DNA from 4 places in the Liquorilactobacillus sp. genome. Region 3 is predicted to be linked to each of the others. Evidence: predicted binding sites of a transcription regulator. Region 3 holds the regulator's gene; each other region holds the start of a gene.

What was found. The regulator Rex, encoded in region 3, represses fermentation and respiration genes when NADH is low (regulators of the CRP and FNR family bind a similar motif). The targets are predictions, from matches to a motif close to TTGTGAANTANTTCACAA.
Region 1: ABF682_RS09480 (class II fumarate hydratase) is a predicted target of Rex. The motif match lies at 1,637-1,654, and genes of this name have one in related genera.
Region 2: pflB (formate C-acetyltransferase) is a predicted target of Rex. The motif match lies at 1,692-1,709, and genes of this name have one in related genera.
Region 4: adhE (bifunctional acetaldehyde-CoA/alcohol dehydrogenase) is a predicted target of Rex. The motif match lies at 1,734-1,751, and genes of this name have one in related genera.

The regions. Positions count from the first base shown of each region.
Region 1 is NZ_JBDNTS010000018.1:626-4,245, forward strand. It holds gene ABF682_RS09470 (cation diffusion facilitator family transporter) at 1-415, opposite strand, end outside; gene ABF682_RS09475 (aldo/keto reductase) at 602-1,441, shown strand; gene ABF682_RS09480 (class II fumarate hydratase) at 1,683-3,065, shown strand; gene ABF682_RS09485 (flavocytochrome c) at 3,130-3,620, shown strand, end outside.
Region 2 is NZ_JBDNTS010000015.1:15,419-19,038, forward strand. It holds partial or broken gene tnpA (IS200/IS605 family transposase) at 1-72, opposite strand, end outside; gene ABF682_RS08655 (helix-turn-helix domain-containing protein) at 158-484, shown strand; gene ABF682_RS08660 (RNA-guided endonuclease TnpB family protein) at 553-1,233, shown strand; gene ABF682_RS08665 (zinc ribbon domain-containing protein) at 1,337-1,432, shown strand; gene pflB (formate C-acetyltransferase) at 1,879-3,620, shown strand, end outside.
Region 3 is NZ_JBDNTS010000004.1:50,954-54,573, reverse strand. It holds gene groL (chaperonin GroEL) at 1-733, opposite strand, end outside; gene groES (co-chaperone GroES) at 769-1,053, opposite strand; gene ABF682_RS03100 (lysostaphin resistance A-like protein) at 1,230-1,862, shown strand; gene ABF682_RS03095 (redox-sensing transcriptional repressor Rex) at 1,907-2,563, opposite strand; gene ABF682_RS03090 (ABC-F family ATP-binding cassette domain-containing protein) at 2,792-3,620, shown strand, end outside.
Region 4 is NZ_JBDNTS010000033.1:8,041-11,660, reverse strand. It holds gene ABF682_RS11410 (DapH/DapD/GlmU-related protein) at 1-46, shown strand, start outside; gene ABF682_RS11405 (acetate/propionate family kinase) at 318-1,532, opposite strand; gene adhE (bifunctional acetaldehyde-CoA/alcohol dehydrogenase) at 1,791-3,620, shown strand, end outside.

The DNA of each region.
Region 1 (3,620 bases), on a different contig from region 3:
TATTGTTTGCTCCGCCATGTAACAAGAGAGCAGCACCTAAATTAGCAATAAAACTAACGACTGCCACCCAAAACATGATTGCACCCTTGACGGCTTCAGGATGCTGAATACGATTAATTCCTTCGAATAATAAGAATAAAGAGATTAATACTAATATGATTGAGTTGAGCAGAGCAGTTAGAATTTCTGCACGGCGATAACCATAGGAGTTTTTAGGAGTAGCCTTTTTGTGGCCGATAGCATTAGCAAAATAGCTTAAAACAATTGAAAAAGTATCACTAAAATTATGAAATGCATCAGAAATCAGTGAAAGGCTGCCTGAAAGTAAGCCGCCAACTAATTCAAAAAAAGTAATTAAAATATTTAGAGTCGTGACTGATAAGAATCTTAAGTTAGTGTTATTAGATTGTTCCATACTCCTACTTCCCCTCTATGATGATATGAGTATATGTTCATATTGTCTTAAATATAGCACTGGGGGTTAGGAAAAACAATGAGAATCTATCAGAAATTTAAAAAAATAAAAAAGAAACGCTTCTGTAACAATTCTTGAAGATATCTGATGTATCATCAATATATAAATAAAAAGGAGGAACTGCACATGGAACAATTCTTTGATTTTGGCAGTGGTTCGAAGGTCAATCGTTTAGGATATGGGACAATGCAATTGCCTGGTGAGGGTGTTTGGGGACCTGCTAAAGACGTTGAAAATGCTGTGGAGGTAATCACAACTGTAATTGATAATGGTGTTAACTTTATTGATACTGCAGATTCGTATGGGCCTTTTTTCGCCAATCTTTATTTGAAAGAAGCATTGAAACAGCGGCCGGATAGCAATGTAATGGTAGCAACAAAAGTTGGATTTACAAGACAAGGACCAGGGCAATGGACCCCTAATGGCCGTCCGGATTATCTAAGGCAACAGGTTGAATTAAATTTGTTTTCATTGGGATTGAAGCAAATTGATCTTCTACAGCTTCATAGAATTGACAAGACGGTCCCTCTTGAAGATCAGATCAATGTTCTAAAGGAATTGCAAAGTGAAGGAAAGATTAAGCATATTGGGTTGAGTCAAGTTTCAATTCCTGAAATTGAGGCAGTACAAAAGATTGTTCCAATCGTATCTGTTCAAAATAGATATAATTTGATTGACCGTGCTGATGAAGATGTATTGAAGTTTGCTGAAAAAAATCATTTGGCATTTATTCCATGGTTCCCACTTGCAACAGGAAAGTTAAGTAAAGATAAAAGATTGCTGAAGATTGCAGATAAATACGATGCAAGCTCTTCGCAGATTGCGCTGGCTTGGCTATTGAAAAAGAGTGCAGTCGTAATGCCAATTCCTGGTACTAAGTCAAAGGAACATGCAGTGCAGAATTTAAAAGCAGCTAAGATTGAACTAACGGATGCTGAATTTAAAGAACTTGAAAATTTAAAATAGTAGAAAATATGAAGGCAGTACAAAGTCGGGGGAATTTGAAAACTAACTCAAAATTATGAACATAGTGAAAACTTTGCTATGAGTAATTCTAAGTTAGACGGAGAGCTTTGACTTATGAAACACGTTTATTCTTAATAGATAAAAGAGGAACCGAATCAAAATATAACTTTTGACTCAGCTCCCTTGTAAAATTTATTGTGTAAAACTTAACAAACTATCATATAAAAGGAGTTGCAACAAAGTGGATTTTAGAGTTGAGAGCGATACAATTGGGCCTGTTAATATTCCTGCAAATGTCCTGTGGGGGGCACAAACTGAGAGAAGTAGGCAAAATTTTAAAGCGGGCAACAAGATGCCTTTGGATGTAATTAGAGTATTATTAGTAATTAAAAGGTCCGCCGCAGTGGCTAATGGGCAACTAAGAAAGCTGACTGAAGAAAAAAGTGATTTAATTATCAAGTCGGCCGATGCCTTATTACAGCTTGAAGATGCAGAATTAAGGCGTGACTTTCCATTGCGCGTTTATCAAACCGGTTCCGGGACACAAACGAATATGAATGTTAATGAAGTTATCGCCCATATGGCGAAGCAGCTTAATTCCAGTCTAGAAATTTTACCAAATGATGATGTTAATATGGGTCAAAGTTCTAATGACGTTTTCCCTACCGCGATGAATATTGCAGCGACTCAGGCTTTGAAGAATGTCATTACAGAAGTTCAGAAACTAACTATCACGTTAAAGAATAAACAAGATCTTTATTGGGAGACTGTAAAGATAGGGAGAACACACCTGCAGGATGCAACGCCATTGACTTTTGGTCAAGAGATTAGCGGCTGGGTAAGCATGTTGGATCATGATTTAGGGTTTATCAATGGTACAAAGGAGAGTTTGTATGAATTGCCACTGGGAGGAACTGCGGTAGGAACAGGGCTGAACACAACAAAAGAATTTACTGAAATTGTAAATGATGAGCTTAGTAAATATTATCAAGGCAAATTCAATGTGAAAAATAATAAGTTTTATGGATTAGCTGCACACTCAGCGATAAACGCTGTACATGGGACACTAAAAACGTTGGCGGCAGATTTGCTTAAAATTGCAAATGATGTCAGGTTTTTAGCAAGCGGTCCTCGTGCTGGGTATGGTGAATTGAATATTCCGGCAAATGAGCCTGGATCATCAATCATGCCAGGTAAAGTTAATCCTACGCAGGCCGAGGCACTAACGATGGCAGCTGTGCGTGTGATTGGCAACGACACAGTAATTTCAGTGGCAGCATCACAGGGAAACTTTGAAATGAATGTTTATAAACCTGTGATTATTGAGGCTTTTCTGGAATCAGCGAACTTGCTGGCGCTTACCGTCAATGGCTTTAATGAAAAAATGATTGCTGGAATGACAGTTAATGAAAAGAAAATGGCAGCTTTAGTAGATAATTCACTAATGACTGTTACAGCTTTGTCACCGCATTTGGGATATCATAAAAGTGCTGAGATCGCACAAAAGGCACAAAAGCAAGGCCTTTCATTGAAAGAAGTGGCATTAGACTCGGGAGAGATTTCAGAAAGTGATTTTGATAAATGGGTAGATCCTAAGAAGATGACACAAATTAACTCAAAGTAAAGAGTGTGTGTAGGAATAGAAAGTTTAAATGTAAATAGTGCTAAAAATGAGAGGAGAAAAAAGAATGCCTGAAAAGTTCGTTTTCACATCTAGCCCAATTGAGCAACTTAAAGCAGATTACGATGTAATAATAATAGGCTCCGGCAGTACGGGCCTAACTTGCGCAATCCAAGCAAATGAACTTGGACTCAAACCAGTTATTCTAGAAAAAATGGATAAGATTGGAGGTAATACTAATCGTGCATCATCTGGCATGAATGCCGCCGAAACGGAAGTACAATTAACACATGGAGTAGTTGACAGTTTTGCTGAATTCTATAATGAGACATATCAAGGTGGAGGAAAGCTGAATAACCAAGAAATGTTGGAATATTTTACTACGCATGCTGCATTGGCGATTGAATGGCTTTCTTCGCACAATATAGAGTTGACGGATCTAACGATTACAGGTGGAATGAGCAAAAAAAGAGCACATCGGCCAGCTTCAACTGCACCAGTTGGAGCATATTTAATTAAAGGGCTGTTAGGTGTTGTTCAGAGAGAGAAAATTCCTCT
Region 2 (3,620 bases), on a different contig from region 3:
TTTAGTAACAAACACTAAATGAAAATTAAAGTCATAAACATTGGTTCGATTGTAACATGCGTATAGCTCCAATCACTTAATAACAGCAATAAATATATCGGACTTTAAATTAACATATGTTATGCTGAGTAAATCATAAGAACGGAGGTGAATCTGAATGTATCAAGGACTTAAACTACGGATATATCCTAATTTAGAACAACAAAAACAAATAGTTGAGAACTTTGGAGCGACTAGATTTGTTTGGAATCAGATGTTGGAGATGCAAAGTAAGTACTATAAAAACAATAAAGATTCTAAGTTCTTAAATGGTTTTGCAATGAACTTCTTATTAAGGCAATTAAAAAAAGAATATTCATGGTTAAAACAATCTGAAAGCACTTCACTGCAAGACACTTGTGAAACTCTAGCTGTAGCTTTCCAAAGATTTTTTAAAAAGCTTGGGGGATATCCTAAATTTAAGTCGCGAAAGTTCCCAAAGTAAAGTTTTAAGTCTAAATATATAAATAACAATGTTATAATTATTATTTGAAACTGCCTAAATTAGGTATTATGAAGTACAGAGGAAAGTTCACTGATGACAAAATCAAGTCGACTACTATCCAGTTAAGTCCAACGGGGAAGTTCTACTGTGTTTTACTAATTGAGTGTGAAAACCAAACACAATTTGGTAAGACAAGTCAAGCTGTCGGTTTGGATATGGGGATAGCCGATTTAATAAGCACATCAGATGCTGTTAAATATCCGACAATTAGGTTTGATCAGATTCTTGCTAAGAAGAAACGCTACTGGGAAAGACGACTAGCTAGAAGAAGACTATTAGCACAAAAAGAAATAGCTTGGGATAAACACAACAAAGTCGTTGAACCTAGAGAACTAGCCAACTTTAAGAACTATACCAAGGCTAAACAGATGGTAGCTAAATATAGTGAAAAGATAGCTAACCAGAGGAAAGATTATCTTCATAAGCTTACCGTCAAGTTAGTTAAAGACTATGACAAAATAGTGATTGAAGGTTTGAAAACTAATAATATGATTAAGAATCACAAACTAGCTAGAGCAATCGCTAATCAATCTTGGAGAATGCTTAGATTAATGCTGGAATATAAATGTAATTGGTATGGCAAAATACTTAGTGTGGTTAATCCATACAAGACTGGTCAAGTCTGCTTTAATTGTGGATATGATGATGGTAAGAGAGTGAGACATAAGTTGGGAAAATTTGAGTACTAACTCGAAATTGCGAACATAGCGAGTACTTTGCTATGAGTGATTCGAAGTTAGACGGAGAATTTTGACTTATGGAACACGTTTACACGGAATAAATAGAGAGCTTTTGATCCCAACCACTTGGACTTGTCCTCAATGCCATACACAGCTAGATAGAGATGTAAATGCAAGTAAAAATATATTAAAACTTGGTTTGGGCTAAACCATAGTAAATAGAGTAAACCGCTGTCGAATACTGAAATGTATGAGATAAGTTATGCTTGTTCCTAGAAGCTCGGTACTTTAGTGCCGATGTAAGTCACAAAATACATTTATTCATAACAAATAGAGGGCTGGCAAAACATAGTGACCCCCCCAAAAAAACTTTTATAGTGTACCCTATAATCTGGACTAATATCTAAGTTATGGGGTATTTTATTACAATTAATTTTTAGAACAGTGGGTGTCTGATATATAATCATATGTGTAATAGAACACAATTTAAAAAAATGTTTTACACCACCTAATAGCTGTTCTAAAACCTTAATAATAAAATGTTTTTTGTAATTTGTGAAAACTATTGCTTAGAAAGTGAAAAGGTGCTATTATTCAAATGTAGAAAGCGTTTGCATTATAACTGTATTTGACTTCATAAGGAGGCATTTGATAATGAAACAACTTGAGAAGAGAGTAGAACCAAAGGCATGGGAAGGATTTAATGGTGGAAATTGGCAGTCAGAGACTGATATTCGTGATTTTATCCAGCAAAACTTTAAACAATACAATGGTGATGAGTCATTTCTTGAAGATGCAACACCTGCAACAAAGGCACTTAATGATCGTTTAGTTGCTTTAAAGCTTGAAGAACGCGCTGCTGGCGGGGTGCTTGATGCAGATACAAAGGTCGTTTCGACAATTACTTCGCATGGCCCAGGTTACCTTGATAAAAACCTTGAGAAAATTGTGGGACTCCAGACAGATAAACCGATGAAGAAAGCGTTGATGCCTTATGGTGGGATTCGTATGGCAAAAGATGCACTTGAGTCTTATGGCTTAAAGCTTGATCCAGAGATGGAACATTTCTTTACTGAATTATCAAAGACACATAATCAAGGTGTTTTTGATGCCTATACTCCAGATGTTAAGAGAGCACGTCATTACAAGATTGTAACAGGTCTTCCTGACGCATATGGGCGTGGCAGAATAGTTGGTGATTTTCCTAGAATTGCACTTTATGGAATTGATTACTTAGTTGCATCTAAACTAGATGACTTGGACAACTATGGTGATGGTGAAATGACAGATAGTGTCATCCAAATGAGAGAAGAAATCTCAGAACAGATTCGAGCACTCAACCAGATTAAGGATATGGCAGCATCATATGGCTACGATATTTCTGAACCTGCAACGACAGCTCAAGAGGCAATCCAGTGGCTTTATTTTGGTTATTTAGCGGCTATTAAACAACAAAATGGTGCAGCAATGTCAATCGGTAGAGTTGATACTTTCATTGATATTTTTGTTGAACGTGATATTGAACGCGGTATTTTGAATGAAAAAGAAGCACAGGAGTTAATTGACCAATTCACAATGAAGCTACGAATGGTTTCCTTTATTCGTACACCTGAATATAATTCATTATTCTCTGGTAACCCAATCTGGGCAACGTTATCATTAGCAGGGATGGGAATTGACGGTGAACATCATGTTACAAAGACGGCCTTTAGATTCCTCAATACTTTGAAGAACATGGGCGCTGCTCCTGAACCTAATATTACGTTGTTATGGTCACAAAAATTACCGGATACATTCAAACATTATTCAGCTGAAGTTTCGGTTGAGAGTTCAACCATTCAATATGAGAATGATGATTTAATGCGTAAACAATGGGGCACTGACTACTACGCAATTGCTTGTTGTGTATCAGCACAACCTGTGGCAAATGGAATTCAATATTTTGGAGCACGTGCAAACCTTGCTAAAACAGTTCTTTACACAATTAATGGTGGTAAAGATGAGATTGGTAAGGCACAGGTTGGGCCTGCCTACGAGCCAATTTCATCTGAATATATTGAATATGATGAATTTATGAAAAAATTTGATTCAATGCTTGATTGGTTAGCTGATGTTTATGTCAATGCATTAAATACAATTCATTACATGCATGATAAGTACTACTATGAATCAGCTCAACTTGCACTCAAAGATACAAATCTAGATCGGACTTTTGCAACTGGTATCTCTGGCTTATCTGTTGCAGCAGATTCAATCTCGGCAATCAAGTATGGTCATGTGAAAGTTATTCGTGATGAAGATGGAATTGCAGTTGATTTTAAAGCAGACAATGATTTTCCACGTTATGGCAATAATGACGATCGTGCTGATGAAATTGCAGTTTGGCTGGTTAAATC
Region 3 (3,620 bases):
ATGGACGCCCTTGTTCTACAATTGATTGTAAGAGATTGAGAACTTCTTGAATGTTTGAAATCTTCTTATCAGTAATCAAAACATATGGATTGTCTAAATCTGCTTCCATCTTATCATTATCTGTAACCATATATTGTGAAAGGTATCCACGATCAAATTGCATTCCTTCTACAACATCCAATGAAGTATCAATTCCCTTTGATTCTTCAATTGTAATAACACCGTCATTTCCAACTTTTTCCATTGCATCCGCAATTAACTTTCCAATCTCTTCACTAGTTGAAGAAATTGCAGCAACTTGAGCAATATCACTCTTTGATTCTACTTTGTGTGACATTTCATGCAGTTCATCGACTGCAGCTTTTGTTGCCAACTCAATTCCTCGACGAATACCCACTGGATTTGCACCTGCAGTTACGTTCTTCATTCCTTCCGTAACAATTGCTTGTGTCAATACAGTAGCAGTTGTAGTACCATCACCTGCAATATCATTTGTCTTTGAAGCAACTTCCGCAACAAGTTTTGCTCCCATATTTTCAAAGTGATCTTCAAGTTCAATTGCCTTTGCAATAGTTACACCATCATTTGTAATTGTTGGTGAACCATAAGACTGTTCCAAAACAACATTTCTTCCTTTTGGACCAATTGTTGATTTAACCGTATTTGCTAACTTATCAACACCTGCAAGCATTTTTGAACGAGCATCTTCTGAAAATTTAATTTCTTTTGCCATTAATAATTCACCTCATAGTCGATTTATAATAATCTTTAGTCTACAATTGCAACAATATCTTTTTCATGAACAACCAAATACCCTTTTTCTTCGTATTTGACCTCTGTGCCAGCATATTTATCAAACAAAACTGTTTCACCGACTTTGACTGATAAAGCAACCTTTTCGCCGTTATCTAAAACTCGGCCTGCACCAACAGCTGCCACTTTTCCTGTTTGTGGCTTTTCTTGAGCATTGCTAGCAATCACTATACCGCCAACAGTTTGTTCCTCATCTTTTTGAACTTCCAAAATAACACGATCTCCTAAAGGTTTAAGCACTGTATATCCCTCCAATATTGTTTTGCTTTTAGCACTTTATTAGTTCAAGTGCTAATCACAACTATTACTATAATCAATTCATGCTAAAAATGCAAGTTTTTTATCACTCTAACTGCAAGAGTGCTAAATTAATATATGCTATACTAGACCTATTATTAAAGTGAATGGAGCTAACTATGAATATCAGAAAAAATTCTTTCGTACTACTCGTAACATATCTTGTTGTCATGCTATTTCCGAATCTTTTTTTTACAGTAAGCAAAAGTAATCTATTGCTGTTCATCACAACTAGTATTGTGGGAACTGCAGGAATATTCTGTATGTTCTACCTTAACCAGAAATTTCCGTTTGCGAACCATATTGATTCAAAAAAAAGCTCCCTGACTTCAGTACTATTATTAGGTATTTTGGGAACAATTCTAGCTTTTCTTGTCCAAAAAGTAACAATGCTTGCTGAAATTTATTTTCTACATCAACCAGCGGTCTCCGAAAATACAAGCCAAATAATGACAATTATCGCTCACTATCCTTATTATTTAATATACGTAATAGTTGCTGCACCGGTAATGGAAGAATTTATTTTTCGCAAAGTATTCTTCGGTAACCTCTCAACCTTTATTAATCCAATGGGAGCTGCACTCTTCTCAAGTATTCTTTTCAGCATTGCTCATGCTGACGGGCACTACTTAACCTATGCTTGTTTAGGACTAGTTTTGAGTTTTGTATACTACAAGGCTCACAATATTAAAGCACCAATCATTACTCATATACTTATGAATCTTCTGGTTGTTGCACTTCAACTAAAATAAAAAGCCTTACCGCAGTAAGAACTTTAGCAAAGCATTTTTAGCTGTTAATCTTCTGATGGTGTTTCAGCTTCATCACCAAATTTATTCAGGAAATAAATTAGGGTTTGTAATTCATTTGTTAGATCAACGTTCTGAACTCTAACAGTACTAGGAACTGTAATTCTAAGCGGCGTAAAATTAAGTATTCCCTTAATTCCAACATCAACAAGCTCTTTTGTAACCTTTTGAGCGACACTGGATGGAACGGTTAAAATTACAATCTCAATTTGCTGAACTGTTAACTGCTCCTTCATATCAGCCATATCATAAACCGGGACACTACTTTGAATTGTTCCAGTGATATCCTGATTAATATCAAAAGCAGCACTAATACGCACATTATTACTCTGATGAAAATTATAATTCAAGAGCGCATGCCCGAGATTACCAACTCCAATCAGTGCTACATTTGTTAACTGGTCTTGCTTTAAGGTCTTCTTGAAAAAAGCAAGCAAGCTGTCCACATCATACCCATATCCTCGTTTTCCTAGAGCACCAAAGTATGAGAAGTCTCTTCTAATTGTTGCGGAATCAACCTTAACAGCATCTGCGAGCTCGGTTGATGAAATTCTTTGTTTGCCTGCATCCGATAAGAAGTGCAAGTAACGATAATAAATTGGCAGTCTTTTGGCTGTCGCGTGAGGAATTTTTGATGTTACCATTGTTTGTCTCCCTTCATTAATAAATGATTCAGTCTTTTTATGTAGTATAGCACATTCCTTGTGAAGTTACGTATTTAACTATCTTCACAAGCAATAATGTTGTACACTATATTTTACCGTATTCATGCTACACTAAAATACATTCACATGCAATAGAATGAGCAATTACTTACCAAGTTTCACAAAGATTATAATTGCTATTAATTTTAATATTCAAGAGGTGTTTTTATGATTTTACTTCAAGTACAAAATGTTGAGCGTCTATTTGGAAGTGATGTTCTCTTCCAAAAAGTTAACCTTGATGTTCAGGAAAGCTCAAGGATTGCTCTCGTCGGGCGAAATGGAGTCGGCAAAACGACATTAATTAAAATGATTGTTGGCTTGCAATCGCCTGATAATGGTCAGATTACAAAAAATAAAAAAATGACAATTGGCTATCTTGCACAAGAGAACGGTTTAGATTCCTCAAAAAGTATTTATGCAGAAATGCTTACTGTTTTCAATGATTTAATGAAAATGGAGGTCAAACTGCATGAACTAGAAAATGCAATTGCAAACTTTAATCATTCTACCCAATCAAAATCACAGTATGACACACTTCTTGACAGTTATGACCAGCTATCGCACAACTTCAAAGAAGCAAACGGTTATGGCTATGAATCAGAAATTCGAGCTGTTCTTCACGGCTTTAAATTCTATGAGAAGGATTTTTCAACTATCATTGGAACCCTGTCTGGTGGACAAAAAACTCGATTAGCACTTGCAAAACTATTGTTAGAAAAAAATGACCTATTAATATTGGATGAACCAACAAACCATTTAGACATCCAGACTTTAGGCTGGTTAGAAGGCTATTTACAATCATATTCCGGTGCTCTCTTAATCATCTCACATGACCGCTATTTCCTTGACAAAATCTCTCAGGAAGTTTGTGAACTCACACCAAGTGGGGCGGAGCATTACCATGGGAATTACTCTTCCTATATTGAAGAAAAGGCAAAACGTTTTCAACAGAAAATGAAACAATATGAAAAACAACAAGAAGAAATTGAAAAAC
Region 4 (3,620 bases), on a different contig from region 3:
CAGGTTGCCAGTTGCGGAATTCGTAAAAAAACATGTAAATGATTGAATCCGTATGTATTTTTTGAAATAACAAGTTATTTAATCTTTAAAGTGTAGTTGCAGTGTACAGGACAGAAATGTCCTTTTTTTTTTGAAAAATTAGTAAGTATGACATAAGTTAATAATGGAGCTGGATCAAAATTTAATCTTTGACCCAGCTCCAGAGAGTTATATATGAATAGAGATTCAATTAGAGGTACTCAGAAATCGTGTTAAAGATTTGCAAAATTTGAATGGTCGCTAGAAATTGTGAACATAATAGCTCTTGATTAACATTACTAATAATTAATTGCGGGTTTACTAAGTGATTGTTCGACTGAAATCAGTTCATAAGCATCTCTAGCAATCATGAGTTCCTCATCTGTTGGAATTACCAACAAGCGTGCTTGACTATCTCTGGTTGCAAAATCAAAAGACTGACTATGAGATTGATTTTGCACTGACTGAAATTTAATTCCTAAGCAATTTAGATGTTCACTAATCAGTTCACGCAAGTGATTATCATTTTCACCAATTCCACCGGTAAAAACTAAAGCATCAGCCCCGCCTAATTCCAACCAGTATGAACCAATATAATCACAAATTCGTTTTACAAACATTTTAATTGCTAGTGCGGCTTGCGGATTGCTTGTTGCTTCGCGTTCAATTTTGCGCATATCCCGACTGACCTCTGAGACTCCAAGCAATCCGGAATGCTGATTTAAGATTCTCATGCATTCATCCATATTTGAAAAGGCGTGATGTTTCAATAAATAGACTAAGGCTGACGGATCAATATCACCGCTGCGAGTGCTCATCATCAGTCCTGTTAATGGAGAAAAACCCATTGAGGTGTCATAACTTTTACCGTCTTTAATCGCGGTTACTGAAGCTCCGGAACCTAAATGTAATGTAATTAATTTTAACTCATTTAATGGTAGCTTCAACATCTTAGCAGCTTGCTGGGCAACAAAGCGGTGACTGGTACCATGTGCCCCGTATTTTCTAACCTTGTATTTTCGATAATATTCAAGTGGTAATGCGTATAAAAAGTTTTCTGGAGGAAGATCAGTATGAAAAGAAGTATCAAAAACCGCAATTTGAGGACACTCTGGTAATAATTGCTGTGCATCCAAAATCCCAGCTATATTTGCTGGATTATGCAATGGTGCTAGTTCATTAATACTTTCCAATTTTTGCATCATTTCTGGTGTAATTTCTGTCGAATGCTGAAAAAGTTCTCCACCTGAAACAATTCGGTGGCCAATCGCTGCAATTTCTTGCGGATCGGTAATAATTTGGTATTTTTGCAATAATTTTAGAGCGAGTTCAACTGGTGTGATCTCTTTGCTATAATGTTGTGCAACTAGTTCATGATTGGGTAGTGTGAGGGTTACTAATTGGTCGTCTGAGTAATCCACCATAATCTTTGCTAGACGATGCTCTGTTGGCATTGCAAACAAACTAATTTTTAACGATGAACTGCCAGAATTAATCGATAATACTTTTTTCATCAATAAAATCTCCCTTTGTACATGTGATTATATTCACATAAAATAGTAACACTATAATTTTTTTTGTCAATTGTTTGTTTTTTACTACTATGTAAAAGCCTAACTGTAGCAAAATAAGAGTAAATAGATTGATTTTTATTTTATTAATCAAAAGTATTGTAATTCACAATCAAAAGGGATAATATATGGTTGTACCCAAAATAGTGATTTATTTCACAATTAATTAAAGCAAAAATTAGGTTTAGGGAGGATTATCATATGACGGTTACTAAAAAGGTTAGAAAAGTGCTTTCCCCTGAAGAAAAGGCGAAACAATATAAGCAAGCTGAGAGTTATACAGACAGCTTAGTTGAAAAAGCTTTGGTTGCTGAGAAGTCCTATGCTTCTTATACTCAGGCAGAAGTTGATAAAATAGTTGCGGCTGCAGCTCTAGCAGGTTCTGAGGCAGCATTGTTGCTTGCACATGAAGCAGTTGATGAAACTCAACGTGGTGTTGTTGAGGATAAAGATACAAAAAATCGTTTTGCAACAGAAAATGTATATAATCTGATTAAGGATGAAAAGACAGTAGGAATTATTGGTGAGGATAAGGTTGCTGGACAAGTTAAAATTGCAGCTCCATTGGGAGTTTTAGCTGGGATTGTTCCAACTACTAATCCGACATCAACAGCAATGTTCAAAACTTTGTTAGCGCTTAAGACACGAAATGCAATTATTTTTGCTTTCCATCCACAAGCACAAAAATGTTCTGCTCATGCAGCAAAGATCCTGTATGATGCTGCAATTGCTGCGGGTGCTCCGAAAAATATCGTTCAGTGGGTTGAAGTCCCAAGTTTAGACAATACAACAGCCTTGATTCGCAATCCAAAAATTGCTTCGATTTTAGCTACTGGTGGTCCGGGAATGGTCAATGCAGCACTAAAATCTGGAAATCCTTCAATGGGTGTTGGTGCAGGAAATGGTGCAATTTTTGTCGATCATACAGCTGACTTAGACCGAGCAGTTGAAGATTTACTTTTATCGAAGAGATTTGATAACGGAATGATTTGTGCAACCGAGAATTCTGTGATTGTAGAAGCACCAGTTTATAACGACTGGTTGAAAAAAATTCAGAATAAAGGGGCATATATTGTTCCTAAGAAAGATTATCAAAAAATTGCTGATTTTGTTTTCAACGACCAACATGGTGTCAATGGACCAGTTGCCGGTAAACCAGCCAGCTGGATTGCTGATCAGGCAGGTGTTGATTTACCAGCGGATAAAGATGTTATGTTGTTTGAGCTCGATTCGAAAGACATTGGTGAGAAACTTTCTTCTGAAAAGCTTTCACCATTACTGTCAGTTTATAAAGCTCAAGATCGTCAAGATGGAATCAAAATTGTCAGCAAACTGCTCAACTATCAAGGTGCCGGTCATAACGCAGCTATTCAAATTGGTTCACAGTCAGATCCATTTATCAATGATTATGCAGATCAGACTAAGGCTGCGCGAATCTTGGTCAATCAACCAGATTCACTTGGCGGAATAGGTGATGTTTATTCTGATGCATTACGTCCAAGTATGACGCTCGGAACCGGATCATGGGGGAAAAATTCATTGTCACATAATTTATCAACCAACGATTTATTAAATGTAAAGACTGTTGCTAAGCGTCGAAACCGGCCACAATGGGTTCGTTTACCAGAAAAAATTTATTATGAGAAAAATGCAGTTTCCTATCTGCAAGATCAAATCGAACATATTGACCGTGCATTTGTTGTTGCGGATCCTGGAATGGTTAAATTTGGTTTTGTTGATAAACTTTATGATCAATTGGCTCTGCGCGAAGAACCAGTTAAGACTTCGATTTACGGTACAGTTCAACCTGATCCAACATTGGGTCAAACAATCGAAATTGCAAGACAGATGGCTCAATTCCAACCAGATACTATCATTGCTATTGGTGGTGGATCGGCTTTGGATGCTGCTAAGATTGCACGGTTCATTTATGAGTATTCTCTCGACCAACCAGCTGGATTCTTGGAAAGCTACGAACAAGTTAGTGAACTCTTCACGCGTTTGCAACAGAAGTTCATTGATATTCGGAAA